2 regions of the Bradyrhizobium sp. Kon10 genome follow, and region 2 is predicted to be linked to the other one. Evidence: predicted binding sites of a transcription regulator. Region 2 holds the regulator's gene; the other holds the start of a gene.
What was found. Region 2 encodes PhoB, which activates phosphate uptake and scavenging genes when phosphate is short. Its sites were predicted from a motif close to TGTCATNNANCTGTCAT; they were not measured.
Positions count from the first base shown of each region.

Region 1: AC0L2O_RS17480 (YdcH family protein) is a predicted target of PhoB. The motif match lies at 12,196-12,212, and genes of this name have one in related genera.

Region 1 is NZ_JBVVOZ010000011.1:111,311-126,386, reverse strand. It holds gene AC0L2O_RS17565 (aa3-type cytochrome c oxidase subunit IV) at 72-224, shown strand; gene AC0L2O_RS17560 (Re/Si-specific NAD(P)(+) transhydrogenase subunit alpha) at 362-1,489, shown strand; gene AC0L2O_RS17555 (proton-translocating transhydrogenase family protein) at 1,500-1,817, shown strand; gene AC0L2O_RS17550 (NAD(P)(+) transhydrogenase (Re/Si-specific) subunit beta) at 1,860-3,260, shown strand; gene AC0L2O_RS17545 (alpha/beta hydrolase) at 3,282-4,082, shown strand; gene AC0L2O_RS17540 (calcium:cation antiporter) at 4,143-5,240, shown strand; gene AC0L2O_RS17535 (cupin domain-containing protein) at 5,252-5,536, shown strand; gene AC0L2O_RS17530 (hypothetical protein) at 5,659-6,555, shown strand; gene AC0L2O_RS17525 (tetratricopeptide repeat protein) at 6,583-7,236, opposite strand; gene rpsU (30S ribosomal protein S21) at 7,364-7,672, opposite strand; gene aqpZ (aquaporin Z) at 7,934-8,656, shown strand; gene AC0L2O_RS17510 (5-(carboxyamino)imidazole ribonucleotide synthase) at 8,693-9,799, opposite strand; gene purE (5-(carboxyamino)imidazole ribonucleotide mutase) at 9,796-10,284, opposite strand; gene AC0L2O_RS17500 (GGDEF domain-containing protein) at 10,427-11,137, shown strand; gene AC0L2O_RS17495 (hypothetical protein) at 11,140-11,391, opposite strand; gene AC0L2O_RS17490 (hypothetical protein) at 11,416-11,634, opposite strand; gene AC0L2O_RS17485 (YdcH family protein) at 11,763-11,969, opposite strand; gene AC0L2O_RS17480 (YdcH family protein) at 12,298-12,477, shown strand; gene AC0L2O_RS17475 (NAD(P)/FAD-dependent oxidoreductase) at 12,589-13,692, opposite strand; gene AC0L2O_RS17470 (sensor domain-containing protein) at 13,893-15,076, shown strand, end outside.
Region 2 is NZ_JBVVOZ010000002.1:400,209-415,284, forward strand. It holds gene pstS (phosphate ABC transporter substrate-binding protein PstS) at 1-578, shown strand, start outside; gene pstC (phosphate ABC transporter permease subunit PstC) at 723-1,712, shown strand; gene pstA (phosphate ABC transporter permease PstA) at 1,717-2,562, shown strand; gene pstB (phosphate ABC transporter ATP-binding protein PstB) at 2,559-3,380, shown strand; gene phoU (phosphate signaling complex protein PhoU) at 3,392-4,108, shown strand; gene phoB (phosphate regulon transcriptional regulator PhoB) at 4,131-4,838, shown strand; gene AC0L2O_RS04880 (GcrA family cell cycle regulator) at 5,073-5,582, opposite strand; gene AC0L2O_RS04885 (acetylornithine transaminase) at 6,031-7,239, shown strand; gene argF (ornithine carbamoyltransferase) at 7,239-8,162, shown strand; gene AC0L2O_RS04895 (Hsp33 family molecular chaperone) at 8,412-9,419, shown strand; gene apaG (Co2+/Mg2+ efflux protein ApaG) at 9,565-9,957, opposite strand; gene AC0L2O_RS04905 (OpgC domain-containing protein) at 10,153-11,424, shown strand; gene AC0L2O_RS04910 (SGNH/GDSL hydrolase family protein) at 11,424-12,206, shown strand; gene AC0L2O_RS04915 (SGNH/GDSL hydrolase family protein) at 12,219-13,220, shown strand; gene AC0L2O_RS04920 (O-succinylhomoserine sulfhydrylase) at 13,345-14,532, opposite strand; SAM riboswitch at 14,606-14,685, opposite strand; gene AC0L2O_RS04925 (2'-deoxycytidine 5'-triphosphate deaminase) at 14,763-15,076, shown strand, end outside.

The sequences.
Region 1 (15,076 bases), on a different contig from region 2:
CCGTGCCGTTGCCCTGCCCGAAACTTTGCGGTATCCCAACCGTGAAATTCGACTTTCGACTGGGGACATCCATGGCTGACCATAGCGACGTGGCCTACACCACCGCCGACGGCAACGACTACGTTGCCCACGAGCAGACCTATGAGGGCTTCATCAAGCTCGTGAAGTACGGCACGGCTTCGGTCGCGCTTATCGTGATCCTGATGGCGATCTTCCTGACCTGATCTATCGTCTTTTGCACCGCCATTGTCGTCGGTGCTCAAAAAATCTGCATTCAAGCCGGTTCGAAAACCGGTATCCAACGTTGCGGGAGTAACGCTAAGTTCGCGTGCGCGCTTTTCCCCGCGTCGCCGGAGGGCCTATGAAGATCGCCGTTGCCAAGGAAATCGACCCGTCGGAGCCGCGGGTCGCCGCTTCGCCTGATACGGTGAAGAAGTTCAAGGCGCTCGGCGCCGAGATCGCGATCGAGCCCGGCGCCGGTCTCAAGTCGGGCCTGCCCGATTCCGAATTCACGGCGGTCGGAGCCAGCGTCAGCGCGGACGCGCTGAAGGACGCCGACATCATCATCAAGGTGAAGCGCCCGGAGGCGTCCGAGCTCGCGCAGTACAAGCGCGGTGCGCTCGTCATCGCCATCATGGATCCCTACGGCAACGAGGCCGCGCTGAAGACGATGGCCGATGCCGGCATCTCCGCCTTCGCGATGGAATTGATGCCGCGCATCACCCGCGCGCAGGTGATGGACGTGCTATCGTCGCAGGCGAACCTCGCCGGCTACCGCGCCGTGATCGAGGGCGCCGAAGCTTTCGGCCGCGCCTTCCCGATGATGATGACCGCCGCCGGCACCATTCCGGCCGCCAAGGTCTTCGTGATGGGCGTCGGTGTGGCAGGGTTGCAGGCGATCGCGACCGCGCGGCGTCTCGGCGCCGTCGTCACCGCCACCGACGTCCGGCCCGCCACCAAGGAGCAGGTGGAATCGCTTGGCGCCAAATTCCTGGCCGTCGAGGACGAGGAGTTCAAGAACGCGCAGACCGCCGGCGGCTACGCCAAGGAAATGTCCAAGGAGTATCAGGCCAAGCAGGCCGCGCTCACCGCCGAGCACATCAAGAAGCAGGACATCGTGATCACGACGGCGCTGATCCCGGGCCGGCCCGCGCCGAAGCTGGTTTCGGCCGAGATGGTCAAGTCGATGAAGCCCGGTTCGGTGCTGGTCGATCTGGCCGTCGAGCGCGGCGGCAACGTCGAGGGCGCAAAGCCGGGCGAGGTCGCCGACGTCGATGGCATCAAGATCGTCGGCTACACCAACGTCGCCGGCCGCGTCGCGGCATCCGCATCCAGTCTCTACGCGCGCAACCTGTTCAATTTCATCGAGACCATGGTCGACAAGGCCAACAAGTCGCTGGCGGTGAACTGGGACGACGAACTGGTCAAGGCCACCGCGCTGACCAAAGACGGCGCCGTGATTCACCCGAACTTCCAGCCGAAAGCTTAGGAGAGCCGCCATGGAGCACATTGCACAGGTCGTCGACCCCTTCGTCTTCCGGCTGTCGATCTTCGTCCTCGCCGTCTTCGTCGGCTATTTCGTGGTGTGGTCGGTCACGCCGGCGCTGCATACGCCGCTGATGAGCGTGACCAACGCGATCTCCTCGGTGATCGTGGTCGGCGCGCTGCTTGCGGTCGGCGTCGGCATGATCTCGAGCGGCTCGGGGTGGGCGCGCGGCTTCGGCTTCATCGCGCTGATCTTTGCTTGCGTGAACATTTTCGGGGGCTTCCTTGTCACCCAGCGCATGCTGGCGATGTACAAGAAGAAGGCGAAGTGAGCGGCGTGCACCTCGGGGTGACGAAGACAAAGGGGACCTGAGATGAACGCCAATCTGGCTGCAGTTCTGTATCTCGTGGCGGGTGTGCTGTTCATCCTGTCGCTGCGCGGGCTGTCCAGCCCCGCCTCATCGCGGCAGGGCAATTTCTTCGGCATGATCGGCATGGGAATCGCCGTCGCGACCACGCTGGCGAGCCATCCGCCGGCGGACGGCCTCGCTTGGATCCTCGTGATCCTGGGCATCGCCATCGGCGGCTCGATCGGCGCGGTGATCGCCCGCCGCGTGCCGATGACCTCGATGCCGGAACTGGTCGCCGCCTTCCACTCGCTGGTCGGCATGGCCGCGGTGCTGGTCGCCGCGGGGGCGTTCTACGCGCCCGAGGCGTTCGACATCGGCACGCCCGGCAACATCCATGCGCAGAGCCTGGTCGAGATGTCGCTCGGCGTCGCCATTGGCGCGCTGACCTTCACCGGCTCGGTGATCGCGTTCCTGAAGCTGTCTGCCCGCATGAGCGGCGCGCCGATCATCCTGCCATTCCGCCACATCATCAACATCGCGCTCGCCGCCGCGCTGGTGTTCTTCATCGTCGGGCTCGTCCTGTCCGGCAGCGCGCTCGACTTCTGGCTGATCGTGATCCTTGCGCTGGCACTCGGCGTGCTCATGATCATCCCGATCGGCGGCGCCGACATGCCGGTCGTGATCTCGATGCTGAACTCCTATTCGGGCTGGGCCGCAGCCGGCATCGGCTTCACGCTCGGCAACTCCGCATTGATCATCACCGGCGCGCTGGTCGGCTCCTCCGGCGCGATCCTGTCCTACATCATGTGCCACGCGATGAACCGCTCCTTCATCTCGGTCATCCTGGGCGGCTTCGGCGGCGAGACCGCAGCAGCCGGCGGCGGAGCAGGCGGTGAGCAGAAGCCGGCCAAGCTCGGCTCGGCGGACGACGCCGCCTTCATCATGAAGAACGCCTCCAAGGTCATCATCGTGCCTGGTTACGGCATGGCGGTGGCGCAGGCCCAGCATGCGCTGCGCGAGATGGGCGACATCCTGAAGAAGGAAGGCGTCGAGGTGAAGTACGCGATCCACCCCGTCGCGGGCCGCATGCCCGGCCACATGAACGTGCTCCTGGCCGAAGCCAACGTGCCCTATGACGAGGTGTTCGAGCTCGAGGACATCAACTCCGAATTCGCGCAAGCCGACATCGCCTTCGTGATCGGCGCCAACGACGTCACCAACCCGGCCGCCGAAGAGGACAAGACCTCGCCGATCTACGGCATGCCGGTGCTCCAGGTCTGGAAGGCCGGCACGGTGATGTTCATCAAGCGCTCGCTCGCCTCCGGCTATGCCGGCATCGACAATCCGCTGTTCTATCGCGACAACACCATGATGCTGCTCGGCGACGCCAAGAAGGTAACAGAGAGCATCGTCAAGGCGATGTAGCGCCGGAGAACCGGCGCGGCGATGACAATCCTGAAATGGATCGCCATCCTCATTGCCGCCGGCTATTTCGCGGTGCTCGTCGTGCTCTACGTGAAGCAGCGCGATATGCTGTTTCCGATCCCGACCACTGATCGCACTGCGCCCGCCGCCGCGGGATTTCCGGAGGCTGAGGAGCACGTCCTTAGCACGTCGGACGGCGAGAAGGTCATCGTCTGGCATGTGCCGCCGAAGCCCGGCCGTCCCGTGGTGCTGTTCTTTGCAGGCAATGGCGATTTTCTCGCCGGGCGCGTCAACCGCTTCAAGGGCATCATTGCCGACGGCACCGGACTGGTGGCGCTGTCCTATCGCGGCTATGCCGGCTCGAGCGGTGCGCCGAGCGAGCAGGGTCTGCTGCGGGACGGCGTGGCCGCCTACGCCTTTGCGACGGAGCGCTATGACGCAGCGCGGATCGTGGCCTGGGGCTTCTCGCTCGGGACCGGTGTCGCGGTCGCAATCGCACCCGAGCATCCGGTCGGCAAATTGATTCTGGAAGCGCCCTACACGTCGACGGTCGACGTCGCAGCGTCGCTGTTTCGCTTCATCCCAGTTCGTCTCCTGATGCGCGATCTGTTTCACTCCGACGAGCGCGTCGCACGCGTTGCGGTCCCGCTTCTGATCATGCACGGGACCGATGATCAGGCGATTCCCATCGCATTCGGCGAGCGATTGTTTGCGCTGGCCCGCGACCCCAAGCAGATGGTGCGGTTTCCGGGCGGGGGACACGAAAATCTCGATAACTTTGGCGCCCTCGAGACAGCGCGGCAATTCATAAATGGCGGCTGAGGGCTGACGGGCCCGATCTTCTCGCGCATAATCGTTGTGTCAAAGCAAGGAATCGCCCGCATGAGCGCACACGGACCGATGCCGCGGTCGTCCTGGATCTTCCCCGCGCTGGCGGTGCTGCTGTTCCTGATCGTCACCGTAACCGGCTATGGCTTTACCCTGTCGGTCGGCGGGGGCGCTTTTGCGATCGTCCTTCTGGTGATCCTGTTCGGCACCGTGTTCGCGGCCGTGCACCATTCCGAGGTGATCGCGGAGCGGATTGGCGAACCCTTCGGCACGCTGCTGCTCACGCTCTCGGTCACCATCATCGAGGTCGCGCTGATCACCACGATCATGCTGGGCGACAAGCCGGCGCCGGAGCTCGCACGCGACACCGTGTTCGCAGTCGTCATGATCGTCTGCAACGGCCTGGTCGGTCTCTGCGTGTTCATCGGCGGCCTGCGCTACCGCGAGCAGGGTTTTCAGGTCTCGGGCGCCAACGTCTATCTCAGCGGACTGATCGCGCTGGCGACCATCACATTGATCATGCCCAACTACACTCTGACGACGCCGGGCCCGGTCTATTCGGCGCTGCAGCTCGGCTTTGTCGATGTCGTCACGATCGTGCTGTATGGGGTGTTTCTCTATACCCAGACCGTGCTGCACAAGGATTACTTCGTTCATGGAAAAGGCGAGGGCGGGGGTGGAGAGGAGCACCTCTCGGGCAAAATGCTTGCGCTCAGCATCGCGCTGCTGCTGATCTCGCTGCTGGCCGTTGTTCTCCTTGCCAAGAAGTTCTCGCTGGTCGTCGACGCCGTCGCCGACAGGATCGGCGCTCCGCCGGCGTTTGCAGGCCTTTTGGTCGCGCTTCTGATCCTGATGCCGGAAGGCGTTTCCGCGATCGCGGCAGCTCGCAAGAACGACCTTCAGAAAAGCATCAATCTGGCGCTCGGCTCCTCGCTTGCGACCATCGGCCTGACCATCCCGGCGGTGGGGATCGCCACCTACGCGCTCAACCAGCAACTCGTCTTGGGCTTGAACCCGGCGAACACGGCACTGCTATTCCTGACATTCTTGCTGAGCATGCTGACCTTCGGCACCGGCCGGACAAACGTGCTGTTCGGACTGGTGCATATGGTGGTATTTGCCGTCTACGTGTTCATGGTGTTCGTGCCCTAGACGAGGTTCCGATGCTTGCCGCCAGCTCCGAGGTTCAGATCGACAATGAGGAGGTCCGGGTCACCGAATGGCGGCTCGCCCCGGGCAGCGCGACCGGGCACCACACCCATGGCATGGACTATGTGATCGTTCCCGTCGTCGCCGGTGAAATGACGATCGTGGCCCCGGGCGGGGAGCGTTCCAAGGCGCAGCTTGCGGCCGGAAAGTCCTACTTTCGCAAAGCCGGCGTCCGACATGATGTGCTTAACGAAACCTCAACCGAGATCGTGTTCCTTGAGATCGAGCTGAAGCTTTAGGTGGAGCGTTGAAGCCTTGTTAAAGCCTTGGGCAGACGTTACCGATTGCCATCGATCCGTCGCAGTTGATCCCTTACTATGCCTCAAAGTTCCCGCATCAGATCGCGCGGGGAGTGGCCGGAATGCTGAAATACATCGCTAAAATCTCGATGGATATCTTCCCCTCGGTGCTCGCCACGATCATCGGGGCCTACATCGTCAATCACTACATCAACGCCCGGCCGGCGGCTGATACCCCAGCCGCGTTGGTGGCGCCTGCCCACGGCGGCAAGAACGGCAAGCCTGCCGATACGGCCAACCTCCCGATCCCCGGCGTCAAGGCCAAGGGCATTTCCGAGAAGAACGTGACGGAGAAGGCGGCAGTCGAGAAGTCGGTCGATCAGCCGGCTGCCGACGTCAAAGCTGCGGACGTGGCCCCGGTCGAGGCCGCTCCCGCCGGTCCGCGCGGCCGGCCTTCGGCGCGTGAGAAGGCGGTCGCCAAGTCCATCCCGACGTCCACCCCGGCCGTTACCGCTCCCGCCACCGTGCCGGTGGTTGAGGCCAATTCGGCTCCGTCGGCCGCCCCGGCGGCTGCGGGCCCCGACGCCAACGATCTCGCGCGCGCCGCGATCGAGCGACTGCGCAAATTCCCCGAGGCCAAATCTGCCGAGAAGCCGGCTGAAGTCGCGCCGCAAGAGGCTGCTCGCGCGCCCGAAGCGCCGCGCGCCCAGGAAGCTCCGCGGCTCGTGACTGCTGTGCCCCCATTCGTGCGACCGCTACCGCCGCCGATCACGGTGTCAACGCCGTCGGTCGAGATGCCTGCGAACCCGCCTTACACGGCCTCGGTCGGCAACGACGACCCGAACCGGCTGACGCCGCCGGCCGATATCCCGGTGCCGGTGATCGCGCCGCCGCTCGATCTGCGCGCTGACGCGGGTGGCTCCGTGCCGCGGCCCAAGACCAATGTCGCCGACGACATGCTGTCCGGCGTCAAGTCGATGTTCCACGCCGTCCTGCCGAAGAACGTAACCCCCGACTAAGACCGCGCCTGACCCGCGCCAAATCTTTCAGCCGCCGACGCGGGCGAGACCGCTGCGGGCGGCCTCGTCGCGCGGGCGGAGCGAGACTGCCTTGGTGTAGGACGCCGCCGCCTTGGTTTTCTCGCCCAGCCGCTCATAGGCCTGCCCCCGCGCCGTCCAGACCTGGGCGTTCTGTGGGTCGACTTCGGAGGCCTCGTCGAGATCGGCCGCGGCCTCCTTGACCTTGCCGATGGCGAGATAGCTGATCGCGCGGCCGAGCAGCGGTTCGGCCTTCTGCGGATTGAGCCCGCTTGCGGCACCGAAATCGGCGATCGCGAAGTCGTGCTCGTTGTTGCTTTGGTAGAGCAGAGCGCGGCCGTAAAGCGCCTGTGCGTTGTAGGGGTCGAGCGCGACGGCGCGATTGAACTCGTCCAGCGCTGCCGACGTCACCCCCGATTTCGCTAGCGCCTGGGCTTTGACCGTGTGGGTCTGGGCTTCAGTGATGTTGGCAGCGCTGACTGCGCTATCCGGGGCGGCAGCTGCCGCTTTCGGTGCCTCCTGCGGCTTGTCCTTCTCGGGCGTCAGCGAGCCCAAATCGAAGGAGCAGCCGCACAGGGCGATTCCCACCAAGGTCAGCGCGAGCGGCTGACGCCAGATCTGGCGGAGCCGCAGAAAGCCGGGCTCGGGGAAAGGGTCGGCCATCTACGGTTCGCTCGCGCGCTGGTGCCGCATCTGTAGTGCCCCGTCCCAGAAAAGGCACCGCTACAAAACAATAACGCGGGCCCAAGGCCCGCGTCATCGAAAACTCAGTGTTGCGATTTCGGCAAAATCAACGCGGTCCGCGCGGACCTGCAGCAGCGCCCGCACCCGGGCCGCCACGACCGCCACGATCACCGCCAGGGCCGGCGCCGAACACCGGCTTCGGCTTCATCGGCAACAGGCCTTCGCGCTGCAGCTTCTTGCGGGCCAGCTTGCGCGCGCGGCGCACGGCTTCGGCCTTTTCGCGGGCCTTCTTCTCGGAGGGCTTTTCGTAATGGCCGCGCAGCTTCATCTCGCGGAAAATACCCTCGCGCTGCATCTTCTTCTTCAGCGCCTTGAGAGCTTGGTCGACATTGTTATCGCGAACGAGAACCTGCACGCGGCATCCTCTTCAGTGGATCGGATTTGAATTCTGGTAAGTCTAAGGGGATGGCGAAACGCCCGGCCCTTAACCTTGAGCGCGCGGATGTATCAGACAAAACCCGACATGTCCACCTGCGAACCGCTTTTTCGGGCCAAGTTACGCCATTAAATGGGGCGAAAACCCGCTGCATGGTCGCAATTTGGGTGGTTTGGCGCCAAAAGGCGGACCGTTCTCCGGAACTTGATCCGGAGGTTCTGGAAATCAGGGGAGGACGACATGGATATGAGAAAATACGCCGCGGAGGCCATCGGCACGTTCTGGCTCACATTCGCAGGGTGCGGTAGCGCGGTGATCGCGGCGGGCTTTCCGCAAGTCGGGATCGGCCTGGTCGGCGTCTCCCTGGCGTTCGGCTTAAGCGTGGTCACCATGGCTTACGCGATCGGGCACATCTCCGGCTGTCATCTCAATCCGGCCGTCACGGTCGGGCTTGCTGCCGGCGGGCGCTTTCCCGCAGGCCAGATCCTGCCTTACGTGATCGCACAGGTCTGCGGTGCGATCGTCGCCGCCGAATTGCTCTATATGATCGCCAGCGGCGCTCCCGGCTTCGACGTCACCAAGGGCTTTGCCTCCAACGGCTATGATGCGCATTCGCCCGGCCAGTACAGCATGGTCGTCTGCTTCGTCACTGAGGTGGTGATGACCATGATGTTCCTGTTCGTCATCATGGGCGCGACCCATGGCCGCGCGCCTGCGGGCTTTGCCCCGCTCGCGATCGGGCTCGCGCTGGTCATGATCCATCTTGTCAGCATTCCCGTCACCAACACGTCGGTGAATCCGGCGCGCAGCACCGGACCGGCGCTGTTCGTCGGCGGCTGGGCACTGGCGCAGCTCTGGCTGTTCTGGGTCGCGCCCCTGATCGGTGGCGCCCTGGGCGGCGTGATCTATCGCTGGCTCAGCGAGGAGCCCACGGGCGTCGTCGCGGGCGTGAAGACGGCATGATCGAGCAGCGGGATCGCGGCACTTGCCGCGGTCCCGTCACTTGCCTTTCGAAGGCATGACTTCGGTGACATGGCCCATCTTGCGGCCGGGGCGCGGTGCTCCCTTGCCGTAGATGTGCACGGTCGCGCCCGGCACGCTCAGCCATGTCTCGTAATCGTTGATCTCGTCGCCGATCAGATTGGTCATGGTGACGATCTCGCCGTGGCGCACCGGCTTGCCGAGCGGCCAGCCGGCAATGGCGCGGATATGCTGCTCGAACTGCGACACGGACGCGCCGTCGAGTGTCCAGTGACCGGAATTGTGCACGCGCGGGGCGATTTCGTTGACCAGCACCTTCGGTCCGGTGCCGTTGGCGAGCACGAACATCTCGACGGCCAGCACGCCGACATAGTCGAGCGCGGTTGCGATCTTGCCGGCGATGCTGCGCGCCTCTTCGGCCAACACGTTCGAAATCGGCGCGGGCGCACGGGATATCTTCAGGATGTGGTCGCGATGCTCGTTCTCGGTGACGTCGAAACACTCGACCTGGCCCGCGGCCGAGCGTGCGGCGATCACGGAGATCTCGCGCTCGAACGGCACGAAGGCTTCCAGGATCGCTAGTTTGGTGGCGAGGCTGGTCCAGACCTTCGCGATGTCGTCGCCCTCGCGGATGATGGCCTGGCCTTTGCCGTCATAGCCAAAGCGGCGAGTTTTCAGCACCGCCGGAAGGCCAATCCTTGCGATCGCCTCGCGCAACGATGCGACTGAGGTGACGTCGGCATAAGCGGCGGTGCCGATCCCGAGCCGCGTCACAAAATCCTTTTCGGCGAGCCGGTCCTGCGTGGTCTCGAGGATCTTGCGGTTGGGCAGCACCGGGCGGCGCGCGTCCAGCACCATGGCGGCTGCCGCCGGCACGTTCTCGAATTCGTAGGTGATGACGTCGACGTCGTTGGCGAACAGCTCCAATGCCTCGACATCTGCGTATTCCGCGCAGGTCGCGTTCAGCACGACATCGAAGGCCGGCGAATCCGGATCGGGCGAGAACACCTGGCAGCGCAGGCCGAGTCGGGCCGCCGCCATCGCCAGCATCCGGCCCAGTTGCCCGCCGCCGAGGATTCCGATGGTGTCGCCGGGCTTCAGCTTCACCTGCCTTGAGTCAGTCACGCCTTGTCCTCCGGGCGCTCGGCGATCGCCTCGGTCTGCGCCTTGCGCCAGGCGGCGAGGCGGTCGGACAGGGCCGGATCGGACAGCGCCAGCACGGCTGCCGCAAGCAGCGCCGCGTTGATCGCACCGGCCTTGCCGATCGCCAGGGTACCGACCGGGATGCCGGCGGGCATCTGGACAATCGAATAGAGCGAATCAATGCCCTTGAGCGTCCTGGATTCGATCGGGACGCCGAACACCGGCAGTTCCGTCAGAGCCGCGGCCATGCCGGGCAGATGCGCAGCGCCGCCCGCGCCGGCAATAACGACCTTGAAACCGGCGGCCTTGGCGCCCTTGGCGAAGGTAAACAGCCGGTCCGGGGTCCGGTGGGCCGAGACGATGCGGCTCTCACAGGCGACGCCGAGAGCTGCAAGCGTGTCGGCGGCATGCCGCATGGTCTCCCAGTCCGACTGGCTTCCCATGATGATGGCGATCGGCGCGGTCATGTCGTCAATTGTGCTCGGGAAAACAGAAACATAGGCCAGATTAACGGTTCCGGCCGGCGGATCGCAAGGCGGTGGCAAGGAGAAGGGAATGCACTATCCTGTCTTGGTGAATCCCCGCAAGCCTTCATTGAGCAGGATGCCCATGAAGAAACCAACAAGGGCGACAGCTGCGAAGGCCAAAAAGGGCCGGAAAACCAGCGGGAGCCGAGCCAAAGCTGTCCCAAAGCGTGCCGTGCCGGCACGTCGCCGCGCGCTCGCAGATGACGGCGCCACGGACATCAACAAGGCGGCCATCCGCGCCCTGCGGACCAAGCTGAGAGGGGCGCTGCGGTGCATCGCGGAACTCGAAGCCGCCGCCGACACCGACTTCCTGCTCGACATTCCGAACCGGCGCGGTTTCGAGCGCGAGCTCAACCGAGCCATCGCCTATATGAAGCGCTATCGCGCCAGCGGCGCGCTGATCGTGCTCGACGTCGACCGGCTGAAGCCGATCAACGATTCGTTCGGCCATGGCGCGGGCGACGAGGTGCTGAAGGCGATCGCCGCCACGCTGACGCGGCAAATCCGCGCCTCCGACATGGTCGGCCGTCTCGGCGGCGACGAATTTGCGCTGCTGTTGTGGAATCTCAGCGAGACCGATGCCAAGGCCAAAGCCGTGATTTTGGAGCAGGCGGTCGACGAATTGTCGTTCGTCTTTCGCGGGCAACACGTGACGGCGGGCGCCTCCGCCGGCGTCGCGCTGCTCGGCGCGCACTCCGATGCCGCCCGCGCGCTGGAGGAGGCTGATGCTGCCATGTATGTGCGCAAGGCGCAGCGGCGGCACGAGCCGCGGATCAGGCTTGTCAGCAGCTGAGTTTACAACGTAGCCAGATCTTCCGGGACGTTACCGAATTTGCGCAGCAGCTTGGCGTCACCAAATTCGCCGGTCATGGGATCGCCGCTGCGGCTGAACGCGACCGCGCCGATATGGCCAGCACCTCGTGCCAACATCTCGGCGCGCCGCAAGGCTGCCGTCGAGGTCTGGCATTCTTCAGCCGCGCCCGCGACAGGCGATCCGTCGGCATCGATAAGAAAGGGCATTGCCACGTAATAGGTCACATCGGACATTGGCGTTGCTCCAGCATGGTGAATTCAGGCGGCGCTGCTCTTGCTCCGCATCTTGCTGCGTGAGGTCTCCGGAATGCAGCCGGCCGAGATCGCCGCCTGTAATTCCTCGAGCTCGGCTTCCAGATATTCGTTGGCCATGATCAGCGCCTTGATGGTGCTGCGCAGATTGCCGTCGCACATCGCGATGGCCTGATCGCAGGCTTGCTCATAGTGGCTGTTGTCGAAAAGGGCGGCTGCTGACATCTGCGTTTTCCTGGGCGTTGTCTTGGACGTCTTCTGGGGGCGGCGGCTCCAAAATGTTCTCTCTTTGTTCCAATCGAGTCAAGCGGATTCCAGCGCCCGCAGCTTCACCGCGGCGCGATCGCTGTGGATCAGGCGATGATGTCGGGCGTGATCTGGTCTTCGATGAAGGCGATCCGGTCCCGCAACAACAGCTTGCGCTTCTTCAATCGCTGCAACCGCAACAGGTCGGGGGCGGGCGATTGATGCAGTGCATCGATCGCCGCATCGAGATCTCGGTGTTCCTGGTGCAACCGGGCGAGTTCGGCTTCGAGCTCGCGCTCGTTTTCATTGGTCATGTCTGCGGTGGCCGAAAACCGATAGCTTGAGATTAAGGCTGTGGATGCCCTGTGGAAATTATCGTCCTTGCGCGGCGCGATCGCAAGCGATCTGGATCGCGGGCCACCGTTCTCTCGCAAGATATTTCGGTGATCGCTTAACCGGGTTCACGCAGGCGCATTGATATCATGGATTTTTCCCCGCGTGGTTCCTTACTCACGGTTCGTTACATATGAATTTTCAAAAATGACACTGCGACGACGGATACCCATCGACAGAACGAATCGGTGATGTACACTTCCTCGTCCGGATCGAATCCAAGGTTCACCCCTACCGAGGAGGTTTCGAATGACAATTCAGGCACATCTGGTTGAATTGGAACGGAAGCACAAAACTCTCGAAAACGAATTGCACGACGCTCTCGTGCACCTTTCAACAGACGACCTGCAAATTGTTGAGTTGAAGCGCCGGAAGTTGCTGGTCAAGGACCAGATCGAGCGATTGAAGCACAACGAGACGCTTCACTAGTAACCCCCGTAAACAGCGTAGAGTTTGATCGTACCCTTTCACGCGGGGATGGGAGCTTGTGCGCTCATCCCCGCGGAAGGTGCGCGCTGCGCCATCGTGATTGCGCGGCGTTTAGAGGCCTGCGAGCGTGGCAACGTGATCCGCGATCGCAAGCGATGACGTCAATCCCGGCGATTCGATGCCGAACAGGTTGATCAGGCCTTCGACGCCGTGGTCGGTCGGACCCTGCATCAGGAAATCCTGCGTGGCGACAGCCGGCGGCACGATCTTCGGGCGAATGCCTGAATAGCTCGGCATCAGCGCGCCGTCGGGCAGCGTCGGCCAGTATTTGCGGATCGCCGGATAGAAGCGCTCGGCCCGCGAGGGATCGACCGCATAGTCGATCGTCTCGATCCACTCCACGTCAGGCCCGAAACGGGCCTGCCCCGCCATATCCAGCGTCAGATGCACGCCGAGGCCGCCGGGCTCCGGCACCGGATAGATCAGGCGCGAGAACGGTGCCTTGGCGTTGCAGCTGAAGTAATTGCCCTTGGCGAGATAGGCCGGCGGAATCCGCTCCAGCGGCATGCCGTCGATGTGGCGCGCGACCGTCGTCGCCGAAAGCCCGGCGGCGTTGACGAGCAGGCCACATTGCAGTGTCATCGGCGCTTCGCCGCCGGCGTCGATCTCGATGAACCCGCCTGCCACCTTGGCGCGGATCAAGGGCGTGTGAAACGCAAAGGCCGCGCCTGCCGCTTCGGCCTCGCCGCGCAGCGAGAGCATGTAGGCATGGCTGTCGATGATGCCCGTCGACGGTGAGAGCAGGGCTGCGTCGCAGGCGAGCGCGGGCTCCAGCGTGCGCGCCGCATCGCCCGAGAGCAGCTGCATGTCGAGCACGCCATTGGCCTCGGCATGCGCCTTGATCGCTTGCAGCTTCTCGGTTTCCTTCGCGCTGGTTGCGACGATCAGCTTGCCGCAGTTCTTGTGCGGGATGCCGCGCTCGCCGCAATAGCGGTAGAGTGCGTGCTTGCCGCTGACGCACATGCGCGCCATCCAGCTGCCGGCGCGGTAGTAGATCCCGGCATGGATCACCTCGCTGTTGCGCGAGGAGGTCACGGTGCCGATGGCCTCGGCCTCCTCGAGCACGATTACCTCGCGCCCGGCCTGCGCCAGCTTGCGGGCCACCGCGAGCCCGATCACGCCGGCTCCGATGACGACGCAGTCGACCCTATCCATGGTTGCGGAGGATTTTCGCTGAAGCCGGGGGAACCGATTTGCCTGGCAAACGTGCCGCGCGGTCGTTGTCCGTTAAGGAGGCATTTATCATGTCAGGGCAATTGCCGTATTCTGGGACACATTTTTCCATTGGGCGTACAGCCGTTTACCCGATCCAAACCCGCGAAGCCAGACAATCCACGTTCAAACGCGGGTGGCTGATGGCTGAGAAGAACTGGCAGGCTGGCAGCACGATTGTGATTGCTGTGCAGGCCGTCGTGTGCCTGGGCACGGCGATCACGCCTGCGCGCGCCTTTGCGTCGTCCGAGCAATTTGCCCCGGCGGCCTATCTCGGCGGACTCGATCCCAGCCTGGTCTGGGAAGCCCTGATCGGCGGCGTTGTCGTGTGTTCGCTCCTGGCCGCTATCGCCCTGTGGATTCATTCCGCCTTGCGCCGGGCCAAGCGATCCCAGTTGCGGCGCAACGCCTTCGTCTCCTCCGCCATGAACAATCTCAACCAGGGCGTGATGATGACGGATGCGCAGCGGCGCATCATCTTCTGCAACGACCGCTATCTCGAGATCTACGGGCTGTCGCGGTCGGATCTCTGGGCCGACATGAACGGTTATGACATCCTGGATCTGCGGCGCAAGCGCGGGGTGGTTGGCGGTGTTTCCAACGACGAGTTTTACGAGAAGGCGGCAAGCCCCAACGGCCTGATCACCGAACTGCCGGACGGGCGGGCCATTCTGGTGAAACATTTCGTCCTGCCCAACGGCGGGACGGTGACGACGCATCTCGACGTCAGCGAGCAGCGCAGGCTCTCGCGGCAGCTCGCCTCCACCAAGCAGTTCCTGGAAACGGTGCTGGACCATGTGCCGGCCTGCGTAGCGGCCAAGACCATCGAGGATGGCCGCTATATCTTCGCCAATAGCGCCTATGAGCGCTTCTGGGGCTTCTCGCGGGACTACGTCGCCGGGAAGAACGCGCGCGAGCTTTTCGCGTCCAATTCGGCAGCCAGCATCGAGGCGACCGATCGCGCCGCGCTCGCGTCGCCCGACGGCCAATATCGCAACGAGTTCGAGGTCGAACAGAGTTCGGGACGGCGCAGGGTCTCCTCGATCAGGATCGTGGTCCGCAACGAAAGCAACCAGCCTGAATTCCTGCTGCTCGTGTTCGAGGACATCACCGACCGGCAGTCGCTCTCGCAGGAGCTGGAGAGCACCAAGAAGTTCCTCGAGCTCGTGGTCGACAACATCCCGGTGGCGCTGATCGTGGAGCAGGTCAGGGACGGCCGCTATCTGCTCGCCAATCGCAGCGCGGAGACGATCCTCAACCGCAGGCGCGAGGAAGCCACCGGACTGACGGCGTCCGATATCTTCAATGCCAAGGAAGCGAAGCTGAT
Region 2 (15,076 bases):
TGCCGTCCGACGCGATCACCGTGGTCCGCCGCTCCGACGGTTCGGGCACCACCTTCAACTTCACCAACTATCTCTCCAAGGCCAGCGCCGACTGGAAGAGCAAGGTCGGCGAAGGCACGGCGGTCGAGTGGCCGGTCGGCGTCGGCGCCAAGGGCAACGAAGGCGTTTCCGGCAACATCAGCCAGACCAAGAACTCGATCGGCTATGTCGAGTACGCCTATGCCAAGCAGAACAAGCTGACCTATACCGGCCTCGTCAACAAGGCCGGCAAGACGGTGCAGCCGACGGTCGAAGCCTTCCAGGCCGCCGCTTCCAACGCCGACTGGGCCAAGGCTCCGGGCTACTACGTTATCCTCACCGACCAGCCCGGCGACAAGTCCTGGCCGATCACGGCGGCGACCTTCATCCTGATGCACAAGGACGCGACCGACAAGGCGGCCTCCCAGGAAGCCATCAAGTTCTTCCGCTGGGCCTTCAAGAACGGCGACAAGGCGGCTGAGGAGCTCGACTACATCCCGATGCCCGACAGCGTCGTCCAGCTGATCGAGAAGACCTGGGCTGCCGAGATCAAGAGCTGAGCTCTTCTCTCCGAGCGCGGTGCGACCTGAAGGTAGCACTGCGGACCACACGACTTCGGCCCCGGATCAGCGTCGCGCTGCATCCGGGGCGCAAGAGCGACAACAAGCGTATATCATCTGGTACAGGGGATCGGCGTGGCAGAGATGGCCGTTCAGAGCGATATCGTCGACCACGCCGGACCTTATGACCGCGCCAAGGCGTTGAGCGCGTTCAAGCTCGGCGATGTCACGTTCTACTGGATCACGCGGCTGAGCGCGATCTCGGTGCTTCTGATCCTCGGCGGCATCATCCTGTCGCTGATTGTCGGCGCCTTCCCGGCGATCAAGGAATACGGCTTCGCGTTCCTGTGGACGCAGCGCTGGGCGCCGTCGGCCGATCCGCCCGTGCTCGGCGCGCTCGGGCCGATGTACGGTACCCTGGTCACCTCCTTCATCGCGATGCTGATCGCCATTCCCGTTGGCCTCGGCATTGCGATCTTCCTGACCGAGCTCTGCCCGCAATGGCTGCGCCGCCCGATCGGCATGGCGATCGAGCTGCTCGCCGGCATTCCCTCGATCATCTACGGCATGTGGGGTTTCTTCGTGCTGGGCCCGTTCCTGGCCAACACGTTCCAGCCGTTCATGATCAAGATCTTCGACGGCGTCCCCGTGCTCGGCGCGATCTTCGCCGGCCCGCCGTCCTATCTCAGCCTGTTCAACGCCGCGCTGATCCTCGCCATCATGGTGCTGCCCTTCATCACGTCGATCTCGGTCGACGTGTTCAAGACCGTGCCGCCGGTGCTGAAAGAGGCCGCCTACGGCGTCGGCTGCACCACCTGGGAAGTCGTCCGCAGCGTGGTGATCCCCTACACCCGGGTCGGCGTGATCGGCGGCGTCATGCTGGCGCTCGGCCGCGCGCTCGGCGAGACCATGGCGGTGACCTTCATCATCGGCAACTCGTTCCGCATCTCGCCCTCGATCTTCGCGCCGGGCACCACGATCTCGGCGGCGATCGCATCCGAATTCGCCGAGAGCGACGGCCTGCACCAGTCCGGCCTGATCCTGCTCGGCCTGCTGCTATTCGTGCTGACGTTCTTCGTGCTCGCGGCGGCGCGGCTGATGCTGATGCGGCTGGAAAAGAGGGCGGGGAACTGAAGCCATGAACCCGATCTATTCCCGCCGCCGCCGCAAGGACATCGTCATCCGCGGGCTCTGCATCGCCGCAACCGCGTTCGGCGTCACTTGGCTTGCGCTGATCCTGATCACGCTGCTCTACAATGGCCTCGCCGGACTCAATTTCCAGCTCTTCACCGAGAATACGCCGCCACCCGGATCGAACGAGGGCGGCCTGCTCAACGCCATCGTCGGCTCGCTGATCATGACCGTGATCGGCGTCGGCATCGGCGCGCCGCTCGGCATGTTCGCCGGCACCTATCTCGCCGAGTACGGCCGCAACGACCGGCTGACCTCGGTCATCCGCTTCATCAACGATATCCTGCTCTCGGCGCCCTCGATCATCATCGGCCTGTTCATCTACGGCGCAGTGGTGGTGCCGATGCGCGGCTTCTCGGCAATCGCGGGTGCGCTGGCGCTCGCCGTGATCGTGATCCCGGTGGTGCTGCGCACGACCGAGGACATGCTGCTCCTGGTGCCGAATGCGCTGCGTGAGGCAGCCTCCGCGCTCGGCCTGCCGCGCTCGCTGGTGATCAAGCGGATTGCCTATCGTTCTGCCCGTTCCGGTCTCATCACCGGCGTGCTGCTCGCCACCGCGCGTGTTGCCGGCGAAACCGCGCCGCTGCTGTTCACCGCGTTGTCGAACCAGTTCTTCAGCCTGGGCCTGAACAAGACCATGGCGAACCTGCCGGTCACCATCAACAACTTCGTGCAGAGCCCCTATGCCTACTGGAAGCAGCTGGCCTGGAGCGGCGCGCTGCTCATCACCCTGACCGTTCTTGCCCTGAATATTGGCGCGCGCATTCTTGGCGCCGAGAGGACCGCAACATGAGTGATCTGTCCGTATCGATGAGCGCGGCCGGTGGACTGCCGCACGCGCCGGTGCTGCCCGAGGCGCCCCCCAAGGTGACCGTGCGCAACCTGAACTTCTACTATGGCGAGCACCACGCGCTGAAGAACATCAACCTGACGCTCGGTGCCAACCGCGTCACCGCGTTCATCGGCCCGTCGGGCTGCGGCAAGTCGACCCTGCTGCGCATCTTCAACCGGATGTACGATCTCTATCCGGGCCAGCGCGCCACCGGTCAACTCATGCTGGACCAGACCAACATCCTCGATGCCAAGCTCGACCTCAATCTGCTGCGTGCCCGCGTCGGCATGGTGTTCCAGAAGCCGACGCCGTTCCCGATGACGATCTACGAGAACATCGCTTTCGGCATCCGCCTTTACGAGAAGATATCGAAATCGGAGATGGACGACCGCGTCGAGAAGGCGCTGCGTGGCGGCGCGTTGTGGAACGAGGTCAAGGACAAGCTCAACGCCTCCGGCCTCTCGCTCTCCGGCGGCCAGCAGCAGCGCCTCTGCATCGCCCGTACGGTCGCGGTGCGACCCGAGGTGATCCTGTTCGACGAGCCCTGCTCGGCGCTCGACCCGATCTCGACCGCCAAGGTCGAGGAGCTGATCCAGGAATTAGCCGAGAGCTACACGATTGCGATCGTCACCCACAACATGCAGCAGGCGGCCCGCGTCTCCGACAAGACCGCCTTCATGTATCTCGGCGAGCTGATCGAATTCGACGACACCAGCAAGATCTTCACGTCGCCGACCGATCGGCGCACGCAGGATTATATCACCGGCCGGTTCGGCTGAGGAGACGGGACATGGGTTCTGAACATACCGCAAAGGCTTTCGACACCGATCTCCAGGAGCTCACGCGCCTGGTCGCCGAAATGGGCGGGATCGCCGAGCGCATGATCGTCGATTCCGTCGACGCCCTGATCCGCCGCGACGTCGCGCTCGGCCAGCGCGTCGTCACCACCGACGCTGAGCTCGATACGCTCCAGAGACGCATCGAGGAGCGCGCGGTGCTCACGATCGCCCGCCGCCAGCCGATGGCGGTCGACCTGCGCGAGATCGTCGGCGCCATGCGCGTTGCGACCGATCTCGAGCGCATCGGCGACCTCGCCAAGAACATGGGCAAGCGCGTCGCGGCGCTGGAGACCGATTTCCATCCGCTCAAGCTGTTCCGCGGCCTCGAGCACATGACCGATCTCGTGCAGCAACAGGTCAAGTCGGTGCTCGACGCCTATGCCGCGCACGATCTGCCGGCGGCCATGGCGGTGTGGAAGGGTGACGAGGAAGTCGACGCCATCTGCACTTCGCTGTTCCGCGAGCTCCTCACCTACATGATGGAAGATCCGCGCAACATTTCGTTCTGCATCCACCTGATGTTCTGCGCCAAGAACATCGAGCGGATCGGCGATCACGCCACCAACGTCGCCGAGACCGTGTTCTACATGATCGAAGGTCAGGCCATGACCGACAAGCGGCCGAAGGGCGACATGACAACCTTCGCCACGACCCTCCCGAATATTTGAATCATCAAGGAGCGACGGCACCATGGGCGCACGCATTATGGTGGTTGAGGACGAGGAAGCTCTGACCGAGCTTCTCCGCTACAACCTCGAAGGCGACGGCTATGACGTCGAGACGGTGATGCGCGGCGACGACGCCGATACCCGTCTCAAGGAGCATCTTCCCGATCTGATCGTGCTCGACTGGATGCTGCCCGGCCTCTCCGGCATCGAACTGTGCCGTCGGCTGCGGGCGCGATCCGACACCAAGCAGTTGCCGATCATCATGCTCACCGCGCGCGGCGAGGAGAGCGAGCGGGTGCGGGGATTGGCGACCGGCGCCGACGACTACATCGTCAAGCCGTTTTCGGTGCCCGAGCTGTTGGCCCGCGTGAAGGGCCTGCTCAGGCGTGCAAGCCCCGAGCGGCTCGCCACCGTGCTCGCCTTTGGCGACATCGAGCTCGACCGTGACAAACGGCGTGTGGCGCGCTCGGGCCGGCCGATCGATCTCGGCCCGACCGAATATCGCCTGTTGGAGTTTTTCCTGGAGCATCCCGGCCGCGTATTCTCGCGCGAGCAGCTGCTCGACAGCGTCTGGGGCCGCGACATCTATATCGACGAGCGCACCGTGGACGTCCATATCGGCCGCCTGCGCAAGCTGCTCAATCTCGGCCGCGAGCAGGACCCGATCCGCACCGTGCGCGGCGCCGGCTATGCGCTGGATGATCGCTTTGCGAAGGCGGAGCAGGCGTAGGGTTTGCAAAGTTTTGGCGACACACTCAGTGTCGTCCCGGTCAAGCGTAAGCGCAGATCCGGGCCCCATAACCAACAGGGGCGTGCTTGTTGCTCGAAAAGCTAACTCCGAGTCCCCGTAACCACATCTTGCGGTGGGTTATGGGTCCCGGATCTACGCGCGCTTGAGGCGCACTTGTCCGGGACGACATCGAGTTTGTTGAGCCGCCGTCGCGTGACGACTCTCAGAACGACCTTACCGCGACGGCTTCACCGGCGCACGGCGGCGATCCGATGCTGGCTGGTAGGCGACGCGCGAGTGCTGGGCGCAATAGGGCAGGCCCGAGAGCGCCCTGCCGCCGCAGAAGAAGAAATCCGCGCTCGAGGGATCGCCGACCGGCCAGTGGCAGGTTGCCTCGTTCAATTCAAGCAGCGACAGCCGCTGGCTCATCGGCACCACGTTGTCGTAGGTGACCGGTTCGGCCTCCATCTCGACCTCGAAGGCCTGCGCCAGCGCGGTGTTGCCGCGCGCGACGGGGCGGGTCACCCGCATCATATGCTGCGCGGGACGCGCCTTGCGCGGCCGTGGAGCAGCTGAAGACGGGCTCTTGGCGCGGCCGGACAGGCCGAGTCTGTGCACCTTGCCGATCACGGCATTGCGGGTCACGTTGCCGAGCTCGGCCGCGATCTGGCTGGCCGAAAGTCCGGCCTCCCAGAGCTTTTTCAGCTGTTCGACGCGATCGTCGGACCAGGTCAAAACCGTCATTGCACCCTTTCCTTCGCCGCGCGCCAGCCATCCTGGGGCACACAGCGAATGCTAAGCCTCGAAAAACCCGTGCCGTCAGAATCCCTTAAGGCTCGTCGGGCGCGCCTAGAACGCCCGAACGCTTACGCCGGTACATGAGGACTTAGAGATCAGAACCGCTGCACGAGATGTCGTATCTGACAAGCCAAACGCTACAATATGGCGTGACTCACGCGCAAGAGTCTGCCGACTCGCTTCCACATGTTCCGTGGCCAAAACCCGCAAATTCGGCACCGCAAGACTACGGATTCAGCCTTTCGCGAGGCTCTCCGGCGGCATTGACACCCGTGATGCCAAGCATAAGATAGTGACACGTGCCGCCCTTAAAAGGCGGCACGTTTCGTTTTCCGGACCAATGATGCGCTGCGCAAGGCGCGTTCAGGCCGTCTGAAACATCCAAGAGACCATCATGACCAACAGCGCCGCGCCGCATTTGCTTCCCGTTTTCGCCAGGGCCGAGATCGGCTTCGAGCGCGGCGAAGGCTGCTGGCTGATTGCCACCAACGGTGATCGCTATCTCGATTTCACCTCGGGCGTGGCGGTGAATGCGCTCGGCCATGCCCATCCCGCGCTGGTGAAGGCATTGCAGGAGCAGGCCACAAAGCTCTGGCACATGTCGAACCTGTTCCAGAGCCCGGACGGCGAGAAGCTCGCGGCCCGCCTTTGCAGTGAGAGCTTTGCGGACTTCGTGTTCTTCTGCAATTCCGGCGCCGAAGCGCTGGAATGCGTGATCAAGGTCGTGCGCCGCTATCAAGCCGTGAAAGGTCACCCCGATCGCTATCGCATGATCACGTTCGAGGGCGCCTTTCACGGCCGCACGCTCGCAACGCTGGCTGCGACGGGCTCGGCAAAATATCTCGAAGGTTTCGGTCCGCCGATGGACGGTTTCGACCAGGTCGCTTTTGGCGACCTCGACGCAGTGAAGAAGGCGATCGGGCCGCAGACCGCGGGCATTCTGATCGAGCCAATTCAAGGCGAGGGTGGCGTGCGTTCGGCGCCCCCGGCGTTCTATCGCGCATTGCGCCAGCTTTGCGACGAACGCGGCCTGTTGCTGGCGTTCGACGAGGTGCAGACCGGCATGGGCCGCACCGGCGACCTGTTTGCGCATCGACGTTTCGGCATCACGCCGGACGTGATGTCGCTGGCCAAGGCGCTCGGCGGCGGCTTTCCGATCGGCGCCTGCCTTGCCACCGCGGAAGCGGCCTCCGGCATGACGCCCGGTTCGCACGGTTCGACCTTCGGCGGCAATCCGCTTGCAATCTCGGCGGCCAATGCGGTGCTCGACGTCATGCTCAAGCCCGGCTTCTTCGACCATGTGCAGAAGATGTCGCTGCTGCTCAAGCAGAAGCTCGCCTCCGTGATCGATCGCCATCCCGACGTTGTCAGCGAACTCCGCGGCGAGGGTCTTCTGATCGGCATCAAGGCCGTGGTGCCCTCCGCCGATCTCGTCGCCGCGCTGCGCGACGAAAAGCTGCTCACCGTCGGCGCCGGCGACAATGTCGTGCGCTTCCTGCCGCCGTTGGTCGTCACCGAGGCGGAGATCGAGGACGGCGTCGCCCGGCTCGAGCGCGCCTGCACCGCGATTTCGGCAGGCCAGACCAAGCGGGCGGCAAGCTGATGAGCAAGACACCAAAGCACTTCCTCGACATCAACGAGCTGCCGCTGTCGGAGCTCGAGAGCATGCTCGCTGCCTCGTCCGCCATGAAGGCGAAGCAGAAGGCGCATCAGCCGGTCAAGCCGCTCGAAGGCAAGACGCTGGCGATGATCTTCGAACGCCCCTCGACGCGGACGCGGGTGTCGTTCGACGTCGCCATGCGCCAGCTCGGCGGTGAGCCCATCATGCTGACCGGCGCGGAAATGCAGCTCGGCCGCGGCGAGACCATCGCCGACACCGCGCGCGTGCTGTCGCGCTATGTCGATGCCATCATGATCCGCATCCTCAACCACGAGGCGCTCTTGGAGCTCGCGGCGAACGCGACCGTGCCCGTCATCAACGGCCTGACCCGGCAATCGCATCCCTGCCAGGTGATGGCCGACCTCATGACCTATCAGGAGCATCGCGGCCCGATCAAAGGCAAGACCGTGGCCTGGACCGGCGACGACAACAATGTGCTGGCGTCCTGGGCTCATGCGGCCGAGCGCTTCAAGTTCCAGCTCAATGTCGCAACGCCTCCGGAGCTCGCGCCGAAGAAGCCGATGCGCGACTGGATCAAGGCCACCGGCGCGCCGATCGTGCTCGGCACCGATGCGGAAGCCGCCGTGCGCGACGCCGATTGCGTCGTCACCGACACTTGGGTGTCGATGGGCGACAAGGAAGGCCAGCACCGCCACAACGTGCTCAAGCCTTACCAGGTCAATGCGAAGCTGATGTCGCTGGCCAAGCCCGACGCGCTGTTCATGCACTGCCTGCCCGCGCATCGCGGCGAGGAGGTCACCGACGAGGTGATAGACGGCCCGCAATCGGTCGTGTTCGACGAGGCCGAGAACCGCCTGCACGCGCAGAAGGGTATCCTGGCCTGGTGCTTCGACGCGGTGAAGTAACGCGGGCCGCGGTGAAGTAGGTTTGGATCGTCGTCCTGGCGAAAGCCAGGACCCATTACCACCGGCTTTCGTTTGACGAAGATCGGCAATTGCCATCCCATGCCGCAACTCCTGCCTGGGGTAATGGGTCCTGGCTTTCGCCAGGACGACACTGAGTTTGCCGTGCTTGCGTGCGATCCAATCGTTGTCCGGAACACTGCGCTCCACGCCCCCCTTCCATTTCCCTCCTCCGACCCCAGATAAAGCGCCATGGTTTCCCAATCCCCTGACATGAACACCGGGCTCGAGGGCCCGGTTCGCGCGCCATCCGCGGTTCCGATCGATGACGCAGTGCTGCCTTACGAGGTTGACGCGCTCGATGTGCGCGGGCGGCTGGTGCGGCTTGGTCCGGCACTCGACGAGATCCTGACCCGGCACGATTATCCCGCGCCGGTCGGCAAGCTGCTGGGCGAGGCCATCGTGCTGACGACGCTGCTCGGCTCGGCGCTGAAATTCGAGGGCCGTTTCATCCTCCAGGCCCAGACCGACGGTCCGGTGTCGTTCCTGGTGGTGGACTACAACGCGCCGGATCGCTTGCGCGCCTATGCCCGCTATGACGCCTCGCGCCTTACCGGGGCAAAGGATTCCGGCGCCTTGCTCGGCCACGGCCATCTCGCCATGACCATCGACCAGGGGCCAGACATGAGCCGCTATCAGGGCCTCGTCGCGCTCGACGGCGGCAGCCTGGAGGACGCCGCCCACGAATATTTCCTGCGCTCCGAGCAGATCCCGACGCGCGTCCGCCTCGCGGTCGGCGAGGAGTGGCGCTCGAACGACGGCGGCAAGCATCGCTGGCGCGCCGGTGGCATGCTGATGCAGTTTTTGCCGAAGGCGCCGGAGCGCGCGCGGCAGGCCGACCTGCATCCCGGCGATGCGCCCGAAGGCATCGAAGTGCACAGCGTCGCCGAGGACGATGCCTGGGTCGAGGCGCGCTCGCTGATCGAGACCGTCGAGGACGTCGAGCTGATCGATCCGGATCTCTCCGGTGAGCGGCTGCTCTATCGCCTCTTCCATGAGCGCGGCGTCCGCGTGTTCAAGCCGCTGAGCCTGAAAGCGCAATGCTCCTGCTCGCGTGATGCGGTCGCTTCGATGCTGAAGAGCTTTTCGCCCGACGATCGCGCCGCGATGGTCAAGGACGACAAGGTCGTGGTGACCTGCGAGTTCTGTAGCTCGGTGTATGAATTCACACCGCATGATGCGGGCGTGGAAGACGCGTAAGGGGTCATTCTCCGTCATTGCGAGGCACGCATTCGGTGTCATCGTCCGACTTGATCGGGCGATCCAGTACTCCGAAACGTCAGTGATCGAGCCGATAGGCCGCGGCGTGCTGGATTCCCCGCCTTCGCGGGGAATGACAGGTAGGCTAGTTTAACACCCTCTTGTTGTCCGGGCTGTCCAGCGAGAACGTCGGCACGTCGATCTCGAAACGCTCGCCGCTTTCGCTGACCATCTGGTAGCGGCCGGTCATGAAGCCGGAGGCGGTCGTGAGCGGGACGCCGGAGGTGTATTCGAAGCTCTCACCGGGCGCCAGGGTGGGCTGTTCGCCGATCACGCCTTCACCCTTGACCTCCTGCTGCCGGCCGGAGGCGTCGGTGATGATCCAGTGCCGCCGCTTGAGCTGCACGGTCTCGTTGCCGGCATTGGTGATCACGATGGTGTAGGACCAGAAATAGCGCGAGAGGTCGGCCGACGACTCCTCCGGAACAAAGTTCGGCTCGACGGTGACTTCGATCTGGCGGGTCATGGCGCGGTACATGGCTGCCATCATAACGAAATCCTGGACGGGAACCAAACGCCGCAACCGCCTTTCGCGACATCGTGCCGCCAGAATTGGCAGGGAAGTACACGCCTAGGGAATTGCACCTTATGTGATCCGGCCGCTTTGCGAGGCGGCGACTGGACCTGTACACTCCTCCCACGTCGCGATTTGCAGAAGGGTTTTGGGCCCCCGATGACCATTGCCGATCAAGTGACGGGATCGACGATCGCGGGAACCGCGGGTGCCAAGCCCGTGGAAGCGAGAGCCGTGGAAGCCAAGCTGCGCGCCGGCGCGCCGGCCATCACGCTGCCCGTCATCGGCGAGCGCGAGCTGCGGCTCGATCTGTTCCGTGGGCTGGCGCTGTGGCTGATCTTCATCGACCATTTGCCGACCAACCTGCTCACCTGGTTCACGATCCGCAATTACGGCTTCAGCGACGCCACCGAAATCTTCATCTTCATCTCCGGCTACACCGCCGCCTTCGTCTACGGCCGTGCGATGCTGGAGTCCGGCGTCGTCATCGCCACTGCGCGCATCCTGCGCCGGGTCTGGCAGATCTATGTCGCCCACGTCTTCCTGTTCACGATCTTCCTCGCCGAAATCTCCTACGTCGCGACCAGCTTCGAGAACCCGCTCTACACCGAAGAGATGGGCATCATGGATTTTCTCAAGCAGCCCGACGTCACGATCGTGCAGGCGCTGCTGTTGCGCTTTCGCCCCGTCAACATGGACGTGCTGCCGCTCTACATCGTGCTGATGCTGGCGCTGCCCTTGATCCTGTGGTCGATGAAATGGAAGCCCGACCTCACGCTCGGCTTCTCGGTCCTGCTCTACGCGCTGACCTGGCAATACGACCTTTATTTCTCGGCCTATCCGAACGGCTTCTGGGCGTTCAATCCGCTGGCCTGGCAATTGCTGTTCGTGTTCGGGGCATGGTGCGCGCTCGGGGGCGCGCGCCGCATGTCTCGCATTCTGGTGTCCCCGGTCACGATGTGGATCTCGATCGCCTATCTGGTCGCGGCGTTCTACGTCACGCTGACCTGGTACGTGCCGCAGCTCTCGCAGTTCATGCCGAAGCGGCTCGAGCAGTGGATGTATCCGATCGACAAGACCGACCTTGACGTGCTGCGCTTCACGCATTTCCTGGCGCTGGCCGCGCTCACCGTGCGCTTCCTGCCGCGGGACTGGCCGGGCCTGAAATCACCGTGGCTGCGCCCGCTGATCGTGTGCGGCCAGCATTCCCTTGAGATATTCTGCCTCGGCGTCTTCCTGGCCTTTGCCGGCCATTTCATCCTGGCCGAGGTCTCAGGGGCACCGGCCATGCACGCGCTGATTAGTCTCTCCGGAATCCTGATCATGTGGGCGATGGCATGGGTCATTTCGTGGTACAAGCGCGTGGCCGACAAGAGCGGGTCGAAAAACAAAAGCGCCGTCGGCAGCGCCGATATGGCCGGAGGGGGCTGATGAAGGCGAAGGTTCTCCTGAGCCTGATGCTGGTATGCGGGTGCCTCGCCGCGCCCCCGGCGCGTGCGAACGATGCTGCGCCAGCCGCCGAGCCTGCCGCGCCCGCAGCCTGCGAATTGCCGTCCTATCTGCTCACCAGCGAAAGCCGCCTTCCCAAGGTGGCCGAGGCCATCAAGGCCGGCAAACCGCTCGAAATTCTCGTGATCGGCAGTCGCTCAACGACGATTCCATCGTCGGAGAGCAGCTCGTATCCGGCGCGCATGGAGATGATCCTCAAGGAGAAGCTGCCGCCATCGGAAGCCGTGCACGTCTCCGTAGAAATACAGAGCAAGAGAACCGCGGAGGAGGCCGCGACCACCTTTGTTAAGCTGATGGAAGCAAAAGCACCTACTTTGGTCATCTGGCAGACCGGGACGGTAGATGCTATCCGATCCATTGATCCCGAGGATTTTCGCAGCGCGGTGACCGACGGGGTTACTGCGTTGCAAAATGCGGGGGCTGACGTCGTGTTGATGAATTTGCAGTACAGCCCGCGTACCGAAACCATGATCTCGGCGCCGCCCTATCTCGACAATTTGCGGGTGGTGGCGCAGGAGCATGATGTGCCGCTGTTCGACCGTTTCGCGATCATGCGGCAGTGGAATGATCAGGGCCAGTTCGACCTGTTCAGCCCGTCCCGCGGGCCTGAACTGGCGAAGCAGGTCCATGATTGCCTTGGCCGGGCGTTGGCGCAGTTCGTGATCGACGCTGCCCATCTGGAGCCGGCCCAGCAGCAAAATTGAGGTCTAGCGTTAATGAGTTCTCTCCGCCCTTTTTGCCTGACGACATGGCTGGCTGCAGCCGCAGCGGCGGCGCTGCTGTTGCTGGCGCCGGTCTCGCTGGCACCAGCTCACGCACAAGCCGCGCAAGCAACGCCGGCCCCGGCACAGACGGCTGATCCCGCTCCTGCATCATCAGCCCAGACCACGGCCGCTGCGGCCAGCCAGCCGCCTGCCGAGCAGCGCGGCCTCACCTCGCGCGCCATCGATAAAGTGAAGCAGGTCGCGAAATCCGCTGGCGACATCTTCAGCCGCGTACCCTGTCTGGCGCCGAAGGGCGCAGCGAAGGCGATGGGCTCGCTGCCGCATGTCGCGAACAAGCTCGTCGCCGGAAAGCCGGTCGTGATCGTCGCGTTCGGCTCGTCGTCGACCGCAGGTTACGGCGCGAGCTCACCGGACTTCAACTATCCGAACCGTCTCGCCGCGCAGCTGCGCCGGCAGTATCCGACCGCCGACATCTCCGTCATCAATGCCGGCGTCGGCGGCGAGGACGCGCCCGAGATGATGAAGCGCCTCCAGAAGGAGGTGATCGACGTACATCCGGATCTCGTGATCTGGCAGGTCGGCACCAATGCCGTGCTGCGCAACCTCGATCCCGGCGATACCGCCAAGATGGTCGGGGACGGCATCTCCCGCATCCAGGCCGGCGGCGGCACCGACGTGGTGCTGGTCGATCCGCAATATTCGCCGCAGGTGACGCAGCGCGCGGAGAGCGCCGGAAAAATGGTGAAGCTGCTCGGTAAGGTCGCCGAGCTCCGCCACGTCGGCATCTTCCCGCGTTTCGAAGTGATGCGCGACTGGCACGAGAAGCAGGCGATTCCGGTCGAGAGCTTCGTGATCTCCGACGGCTTGCACATGAACGATTGGGGCTACGCCTGCTTCGCCCAGCTGCTCGGCGACGACATCATCCACTCGGTCGGCCAGATCAAGCTCGGCGTAAACGTGCCGGCGGATGTGCGGACCTACCGGCCGATGTAGGTGTCGTAGGGTGGGCAAAGGCGCGCTCTTTGCGCGCCGTGCCCACCATCTATCGTCAATGTGATTGTGTTTGGTGGGCACGCTTCGCTTTGCCCACGCCACGATTCCGAGCCCTTGGCGCCCTTTACGCCTTCTCCAGCGCCGCGGTCAGATCCTCGATCAGATCGTCCGGATGCTCGAGCCCCGCGGAGAAGCGGATGAAGCCCTCGCTGATGCCGAGCGCGGCGCGATCGTCCGGCTTCAGCCGCTGATGGGTCGTAGTGGCCGGATGCGTCACTAGGCTCTTGGCGTCGCCGAGATTATTGGAAATCTTGGCGAGCTTGAGCTCGTTGAGCACGCGGAACGCGCCCTGCTTGCCGCCCTTGACCTCGAAGCCGACCAGCGTCGAGCCGCCGCGCATCTGCTTCTTCACCAGCTCCGCCTGCGGATGATCGGCACGGCCGGGATAGACCAGTCGCGAAATCTTCGGATGGCTCGCCAGCACGTCGGCGATGCGTGCCGCCGTCTCGGTCTGCGCGCGCACGCGCACCGCCAGCGTTTCCAGGCCCTTGAGCAGGACCCAGGCGTTGAACGGCGAGATCGACGGGCCGGTCTGGCGCATGAAATTGTGGATGTGCTCGGCGATGAAGGCTTCCGAAGACAGGATGACGCCGCCGAGGCAGCGGCCCTGGCCGTCAATGTGCTTGGTCGCGGAATAGACCACGACGTCGGCACCGAGCGCGAGCGGACTCTGCCAGATCGGCGTTGCGAACACGTTGTCGACGATGAGGCGCGCGCCGCCGCTGTGCGCGATCTCGGCAATCGCGGGGATGTCGAGCACGTCGAGCGTCGGATTGGTCGGGCTCTCCAGGAAGAACGTCTTGGTGTTCGGCTTGAGCGCGCGCTGCCACTGGTCGAGGTCGAAGCCGTCGACCAGCGTGGTCTCGATGCCGTAGCGGGGAAGCAGATCCTGAATGACGTAGAGGCACGAGCCGAACAGGGCGCGCGAAGCCACCACGTGATCGCCGGACTTCAGCGGCGCGAGGATCGCGGTTGTCACCGCGGCCATCCCGGTCGCGGCGGAGCGGGCGGCCTCCGCGCCTTCGAGCTCGATCATGCGGCGCTCGAACATTGCGATGGTCGGGTTCGAGTAGCGCGAATAGATGAAGCCGGGATCCTCGCCCTTGAACCGCGCCTCGCATTCCTCGGCGCTGTTGTAGACGTAGCCCTGGGTCAGGAACAGCGCCTCGGACGTCTCGCCATATTGCGAGCGCAGCGTGCCGGAATGGACCAGGCGGGTATCGGGACGGTAGTTGGCAGGCGACTTCGACATAGGTACCTCCGCATGACCATCTTGTCGAAAATGGTCACAAAAAAACCGGCCTGGAAATCTCCACTGGCCGGGATCACAGAGGTCCCCGGCCTGTTTAGCGATTTATTTAACGTGGCTGCAAGCCGGCCGGCTCAAATCACCACGGGATAAGTCATGCTCTTATTCCGCAATACCCTTTCCGTCAAGACATCCATCGGCTAGCCGTAAAAAACTGTATCTTGCATGTCTGGATGCACGCACCCCCTGATGAGGACCCCCGGTTGACGTTCACGGTTGCCGCCGACGCCAATGGTATCCTGCCCGACCGCATGATCGCGGCGATGGCGGAAGCGGGGCTCATCCTGCCTTCGTACGACTTCGTCGAAAGCCAGATCCAGCCCGCGAGCCTCGACCTTCGTCTCGGCGACATCGTCTACCGTGTCCGTGCGAGCTTCCTGCCTGGCCCCGGCGCAACGGTGGCCGAGCGCATCGACGAGTTGAAGCTGCACGAATTCAGCCTTGCTGACGGTGCGGTGCTGGAGACCAACTGCGTCTACATCGTGCC